Regions from separate parts of the Arthrobacter sp. MYb221 genome, predicted to be linked through region 2. Evidence: riboswitches for the same ligand, from Rfam matches in the RefSeq annotation. Region 2 holds a riboswitch; each other region holds the start of a gene.
What was found. Region 2 has a riboswitch for thiamine pyrophosphate ahead of thiC (phosphomethylpyrimidine synthase ThiC). Riboswitches for the same ligand answer to the same signal wherever they lie in the genome.
Positions count from the first base shown of each region.

Region 1: it holds a riboswitch for thiamine pyrophosphate, as region 2 does, so the genes downstream of both, thiO (glycine oxidase ThiO) here and thiC (phosphomethylpyrimidine synthase ThiC) in region 2, are expected to answer to the same signal.
Region 3: it holds a riboswitch for thiamine pyrophosphate, as region 2 does, so the genes downstream of both, CQ015_RS10620 (ECF transporter S component) here and thiC (phosphomethylpyrimidine synthase ThiC) in region 2, are expected to answer to the same signal.

Region 1 is NZ_PCPW01000003.1:379,576-381,774, forward strand. It holds gene thiO (glycine oxidase ThiO) at 1-825, opposite strand, end outside; TPP riboswitch at 821-926, opposite strand; gene CQ015_RS06255 (GNAT family N-acetyltransferase) at 1,006-1,974, shown strand.
Region 2 is NZ_PCPW01000006.1:103,314-105,512, reverse strand. It holds gene thiC (phosphomethylpyrimidine synthase ThiC) at 1-1,066, opposite strand, end outside; TPP riboswitch at 1,064-1,171, opposite strand; gene CQ015_RS09265 (MFS transporter) at 1,366-2,199, opposite strand, start outside.
Region 3 is NZ_PCPW01000007.1:159,887-162,085, reverse strand. It holds gene CQ015_RS10640 (Na+/H+ antiporter subunit E) at 1-154, shown strand, start outside; gene CQ015_RS10635 (monovalent cation/H+ antiporter complex subunit F) at 151-417, shown strand; gene mnhG (monovalent cation/H(+) antiporter subunit G) at 417-830, shown strand; gene CQ015_RS10625 (DUF4235 domain-containing protein) at 894-1,145, opposite strand; TPP riboswitch at 1,220-1,338, shown strand; gene CQ015_RS10620 (ECF transporter S component) at 1,410-2,027, shown strand; gene CQ015_RS10615 (ATP-binding cassette domain-containing protein) at 2,029-2,199, shown strand, end outside.

The sequences.
Region 1 (2,199 bases), on a different contig from region 2:
CATTTCTCCCACGTTCACCTGCTCTTGGCTGTCCTCGCGGCTCGACGCGCCCAGCACGAGGCTTCCATCGGTGCGTGGCACCAGGTAGACCGGCTGCCGATGCACGATTCCGCGCACGGTGTGCTTGATCAGCGGCGCGCCCACCGGTCCTTGGAGCCTGAGGATGTCTCCGTAGACCGGGCGCAATGGCAGAGCTGGCGCACCTGCTAGCGCGCCCAACCCGTTGGCAAGCAGTACCTGATCGCCATGGATTTCTTGGCCAGTTGAGGTAAGCACTCCACTGGTCCGTGATCCCTGGCGCAGCAGCCGCACCGCCGTTTCGCGCACGATCGACCGGTCAAGCTCATCGATCAGGATGCGCAGCAGGGACCGCGGGTCCAGTTGCTGGTCTTCGGCGCAGCGGATGGCGCCGGCGATGCCGGTGGCAAGCGCCGGCTCGAGTTTGCGTGCCGCGCTGCCCAGCAGCCGCTCGGCGCTGAATCCCAGCGAGGCTTGCAGCTTCATGAGCGCAAGCAGTGCGTCCATATCCGCGGTTTCGGCGGCGACGACCAGCGTGGAGTTTTCTACGTACGCTGGTCTGCTGCCGGTGGTTTGTTCCACGCGGTCAATGAATGCGGGGTATTCCTTGGCCGAAGTGGCCATCAGGCGGTGAAGTGCGCCCTGTCCCCAGGTGGTTTCGGCGGTCGGTGCGAGCATTCCCGCCGCGGCGTGGCTGGCTCCTAGCCCAGGCGCCGGATCCACTAGCGTGATTTCGGCGCCGCGGGCGCGCAGTTCGAATGCCGTGGCAAGCCCGATGATTCCGGCGCCGACAATGACTATATGCACGAAGGCATTTCCTTCCTACGGCGGCATGACCCGCATCAGGTGTAGCGGTCGGCACATGGCCCTCTCAGCCCAATCGCTGTTGGGCTCCCGCGGAGTACTTGGATTATAAGCATGCCTCAGCTCACTTTGGCGAACTTCATGACTTCAACCTGTGCTTCTGCCTGTGTTTTACTCGTTGGCATGAGCGAATTCAGTGGTCCGGAGGATTTGTCTACCGATCATCGACTGGCACAGGTTGTCATCGATGGCGAACGGCAACTGCTCTTGCCTGCCGTCCGCCGGGATCGGCAGGCATTATTGCGGCTGCTCCACGCAGATTTCGAAGAGGTTGGTGCCTCGGGCAGGTGCTATTCTCGCGCGCAGATTATCGAGCAGCTGTGCAATGAACCAGTCGTTGAATCGACTAGGGACGAAGTGCATGATCCGCGCGTGCGCAGGCTCAGCGATTCGCTGCTGATTCTGCGGTGGCGAACCAAGCCGGAGAACCTGAGCCAACGCACCTCGCTCTGGGTTCATTCGGCCCAAGGTTGGCAATTGCTCTTTCATCAAGGCACCGGTCAATCCGCGTCGTCCCAGATCAGCGGCCGGCGGCTCGGCGCCGCTGGCGAAACGACGGCATCTTTGCGTCCGCTTCGCCTAGCGGATGCACCGCAAGTCCTCGCGGCCTTCCTTTCGAGCCCGGATATGGCCCGGCAAGGCGAGGTGAGTACGCTTGCCGAGGCCGAAGCCTATGTCCGCATGTTGCTCGAATTCCCGGCCCGGCAGGTTCCGTTGGCCGTCGTCGAGAATTCTGCGCTCGTTGGTCTGGTGTGCGGGACCATCGATGAGGCGAACCTGAGCGCCTGGGTCTGGTATTGGCTGCACGCGGAGCATCGGGGCCGCGGGTTGAGCAGCCGGGCGTTGGCCGCCCTCTCGGCGGAGTTATTCTCCAGCTACCGCTTGCAGCGACTGGAGTTGGGTTTGCGCGTGAACAATCCGGCGTCGAAGATAGTCGCCGAGCGTTGCGGGTTCATTCTCGAAGGACGCGAGCGCGGCAAGTTCCTGATCAATGGCCAGCGGATCGATGTGTTGAATTATGCGCGGTTGCCCACCGATCCCATCCCGCCGATCAGTCCGCTGGAGTTTCGCGCGGAGGCGGCGGGAGGCTGATTTTCTTCGGGGCCGCAGCGGAACGGAATCGAGTAGGTGGGGGTGTCTAGCCCCCACCTCTCACACCACTGTGAGTCTTGTAGTGGCTGGTCTGGGATCAGCTGGCAAGGTAGGAACCAGGCCTCTCACTGCCGGGAACATGACTCATCACACTACTGACCCGTATGGTGTCATTGTCCGGAATTGTCTGCTCTCGGTGGTGGGCGGCCGGCACCTACCCGGCCC
Region 2 (2,199 bases):
AGGTATCCAGCTCGGCGAACTGGGCCGCATCATTCGCGTCCGCGATGGAGCCTGGACGCAGCCCGTCGCCCAGGGAGAATGAGACATCGTAACGAGAGAAAATCTCGCAGAGTTCGTCAAAGTGGGTGTAAAGGAAATTCTCCTGATGATGGGCAAGGCACCAACCGGCCATAATCGACCCGCCGCGGGAGACCATTCCGGTGACCCGGTTGGCGGTCAGCGGGATGTAGCGCAGCAGCACACCTGCATGAATGGTCATGTAGTCCACGCCCTGCTCGCACTGTTCGATGACCGTGTCGCGGAAGATCTCCCAGGTCAGTTCGTTCGCTTCGCCGTTGACCTTTTCTAGTGCTTGGTAGATCGGGACGGTGCCGATGGGAACCGGCGAGTTGCGGATGATCCATTCACGGGTGGTGTGGATATCGTCGCCGGTGGAAAGGTCCATCACCGTGTCGGCACCCCATTTGGTAGCCCACTGGAGTTTGGAGACTTCCTCGGCGATCGAGCTGGTCACCGCCGAGTTGCCGATGTTCGCGTTGATTTTTACCAAGAAGGCCTTGCCGATGATCATCGGTTCGGATTCCGGATGGTTGATGTTCACCGGAAGGATTGCCCGGCCGGCCGCTAGCTCGCTGCGCACCAGCTCGACATCGCATTCTTCGCGCAGGGCCACATAGCGCATTTCCGGGGTGATGACCCCTTGCCGTGCGTAGTGCATCTGGGTGACCCGAGTCCCGGGTGCCGAACGCAACGGTGGTGCCGAGCGCCCGGCCCATTCGGCGCTCGCCGTGCCGCGGCGGACCGCGGATCTGCCATCATCGTGCAGGTTGCGCTCACGCCCGGCATAGGTCTCGACATCTCCACGCTCACGAATCCACGACTCTCGAAATGGTTTCAGCCCCGTGGTCGGGTCGCTTCCCGGGCCGCTGGTGCGGTACACCTGCAGCGGTTCGTTCGGCTCGCCGTTGGGGGCATCTGCCAGCTGGATCTGCGTGACAGGAACCGAAATTCCCGCAGACTCACGGTAGGCAATGGTGTGGGCAGAGTGCTGTTCAAATTGTTCCACTGTGGGAAACTCACTTCCTTCGCCGGCATTACCCGGACAGGTTCAACGGTCGCGGACGGCGTTAGCCCGATCTCAGCCCCTGCGAGGGCACCCGTGTGGTCTCAAACAAGGTATCACGACTGGCAACGTGGACTTGCAAGGAAGACGAGAAACTTTAAAGTGAAAAGCTCCCATTGGGCAATATCCAACGGGAGCCTTACGATCATCACTCGCACCTTCAAGGAGGTGTCTACGACATTACCCGGGGTTTCTATGTCAAAGCTGAGCATAAACTCGGCAATTCCGAAGAGCCGGGGTGACTACTTGTTCAGGCTGAGTTCCTGCGACGCGTCGACTTCGATCGCGGTCTTCTTCGCGGCGCTGGGAATGCAGGCCGCCAAGATTGCCGCGACCACGGAAATGCCAGCTCCAAGTATCAGCGCCACGCGGAATCCGGATTCTGACGGTAGTGAAGCTCCGCCGAAATCGGTGGTCATCTGGGCCAGCACCAGGCCGATGACCGCGGCGCCGGTGGTCGTGCCCAGCGAACGCATCAGCGTGTTAAAGCCATTGGCCGCAGCCGTTTCGCTGCGGGGGACTGCGCCCATGATGATCGCCGGCATGGCGCCGTAGGCCAGAGCCACACCACCGTTGATGACGAGGCTGGTGAGCATCAGGCTCCACGCGCTACCCATGCCGAGCAGGGTCAGGCAGTAGCCGACGGCGATGACCGAAACGCCAAGTACCAGCGTGAACTTCGGGCCTCGTGCGTCGGAAAGCCGCCCGCCGACAGGGGAGAGCACCAGCATCATCAGGCCGCCTGGAGCCATCCAGAGGCCGGCTGCGAGAATCGACTGGCCCAAGCCATAGCCGGTCTGCGACGGCAGCTGCAGGATCTGTGGCATGACCAGCATGCTGGCGTACATTCCGAAGCCGACGAAAATCGAGGCGATATTTGTCAGCAGCACGCGCGGAATAACAGCGGTGCGCAGGTCAACCAGCGGATCCTTGGTCCGTGTTTCCCAAATGCCCCAGATCAACAGCGTGAGGGCGGCCATTCCGAACAGGCCCAGCGTCAGCGGTGCCGCCCAGCCCCAAGAGGAGCCCTTGGAGACGGCAAGCATGAGCGAGATCAGGCCAATGCCCAGCCCAAT
Region 3 (2,199 bases), on a different contig from region 2:
CGATGTGAATAGCGATGCGGATGTGGAAAAGGCGCGAGCGAATATCCACGACATTGAACGCCGGTTGATCATGGCCATCGGAAGCCCCGATGAATACGAGGCGATCAAGAATGAATGCGGTCCGGATTTCTCCAGCAGGAAGCCCAAGAAATGATTGAAATAGCTGTATGGATTGGCGGAGTGATGTTGGCGCTGGCCTCTATCGCTTGCCTGTGGCGGGTTTTCAAGGGCCCCTCGATTCTTGACCGGGTGCTCGCTCTCGACGTCATGCTGTTGATCATTTCCAGTGCGCTGTGCCTAGACATGGCGCTGAACCGGCACACCGATTACCTGCTGTTCACGGTGGTTGCATGCACCTTGGGATTCATCGGCTCGGTTACCGTCTCGCGGTTCGTATCGGATCAGAGGAACGCCTAATGGACACGTTCTTAGAAGCACTCGCTGCGCTCTTGCTGGTACTTGGTTCCCTGATGTCGCTGATCGCCGGAATCGGTTTAATTACCTTCCCGGATCTGCTTTCACGCATGCACGCGGCCACGAAACCACAAGTATTGGGCTTCCTGCTGCTCTTCGCCGGACTCATCATCCACTTGCGCAGCTGGGGACTGATCCCGGTCTTTGCATTGGCCTGGGGATTGCAGCTGCTGACTGCCCCGGTATCGGCGCACATGATTGGCCGCGCCGGATATCGCACGAAGCACGTGGCGAAAGAAACCTTGCATGTTGATGAACTAAAACAGGTCATTAGCAATCATTCGCAGACGACCGGAACCACCGCAGCGGTGCCGCCAGCGAAACCTGCACAGAACGACGAGCCCGAGAGCACCTAGCTGCTGGTTAAACTTTGGTGGGGCAGGCCAAATGGCCTGCCCCACCAAAGGAATTCGGCAATGTTACTTGCTGAACTTCTTCATGGCCTTGTTGGTGCCGCGATCAGCCAGCACCTGGATAATCGATGCGACCACGGCGGAGAAAATGGCGAACCCCAAAGCCTGGCGCATACTCGCTTCCGCGGCTGCTTCCTTGCCGTGACGTGGCGCGTCGTTTCCGGTGAAGCCTTTCCAGACCTTGTCGACCAGTCGGCTTCCAAGCATTCCCGCTCCCATGGAAATTCCAAGGGTAACAAGCTTCTGCACTGAGTTCATGAGGACCTCGCATTCGCGTCGTAAGGTTTCGTTCTGTAGCCCAGCATACCTGCGGTATGGTGGTTGAGCAGTAATCATTCCGACAGGGGAGCGTCATGCCGTTCGCGGTGCAAGACGCTGAGAGTGCGATAGATCGCAGACCCTCGAACCTGCCCCGGCTAGTACCGGCGAAGGAAGTCGAGCATCTCGGATGCGGATCATGGCGCGCGATTAAACGCCCACCGGTCCGTGCATCTCCCCTCCTTACATAGGAGGACAAACCTTATGAACGTTGCACCAGCAACTAACCGTGCCAGCTGGCGCGTGGTCGACATCGTTGTGGCCTCGGTAATCGCGGTCGCCTCGGGCGTTATCTTTTGGGCTTGGAACGCCGGATACGGATTGGTCAGCCTTGCTTTCGTGGCTTTCCCACCGGCAAGCGCCTTCGTATCTGGCATGTGGCTTTTTCCCGCGGTGCTCGGTGCGTTGATTATCCGGAAACCCGGTGCCGCGCTGTATTGCGAGATCCTCGCCGCCGTCATCTCAGCCTTGCTAGGTTCCCAATGGGGATTAGCGGTGCTGTTCTCCGGCCTGATCCAGGGGCTCGGAGCCGAGGTGGTCTTTGCCGCAGTGAGGTACCGCCGGTGGAACCTGCCGGTGGCACTGCTTGCGGGATTCATGTCGGGAATTTTCGGCGGAATCGGCGAAGCCTACCTGCTGGGTTACTTCGCTGAGTACACCGAGGCGATGAAGCTGTTCCACGTAGTTGCCATGGGCATTTCCGGCCTAGTTATTGCCGGACTTCTCTCGTGGTTGGCAACCCGTGCTCTGGCGAAGACCGGTGCCCTGGGAGCATTGGCTAGCCGTTCGGCACACCTTGAAGGTTCGCTGCGCAGTGCCTGAATTGAGTTCTTCGACTACCGAAGCCACCCCCGGGCACCTCGGCGGTGGCGGCTTTGAGATCACGGCCGACAACTTTGGCTGGCACCATGCCGAACGTCCATTGCCGGCGCTTAGCGGACTGGACCTGCATATTCCCGCCGGGCAGAAGGTCCTGCTGCTAGGCCCATCTGGC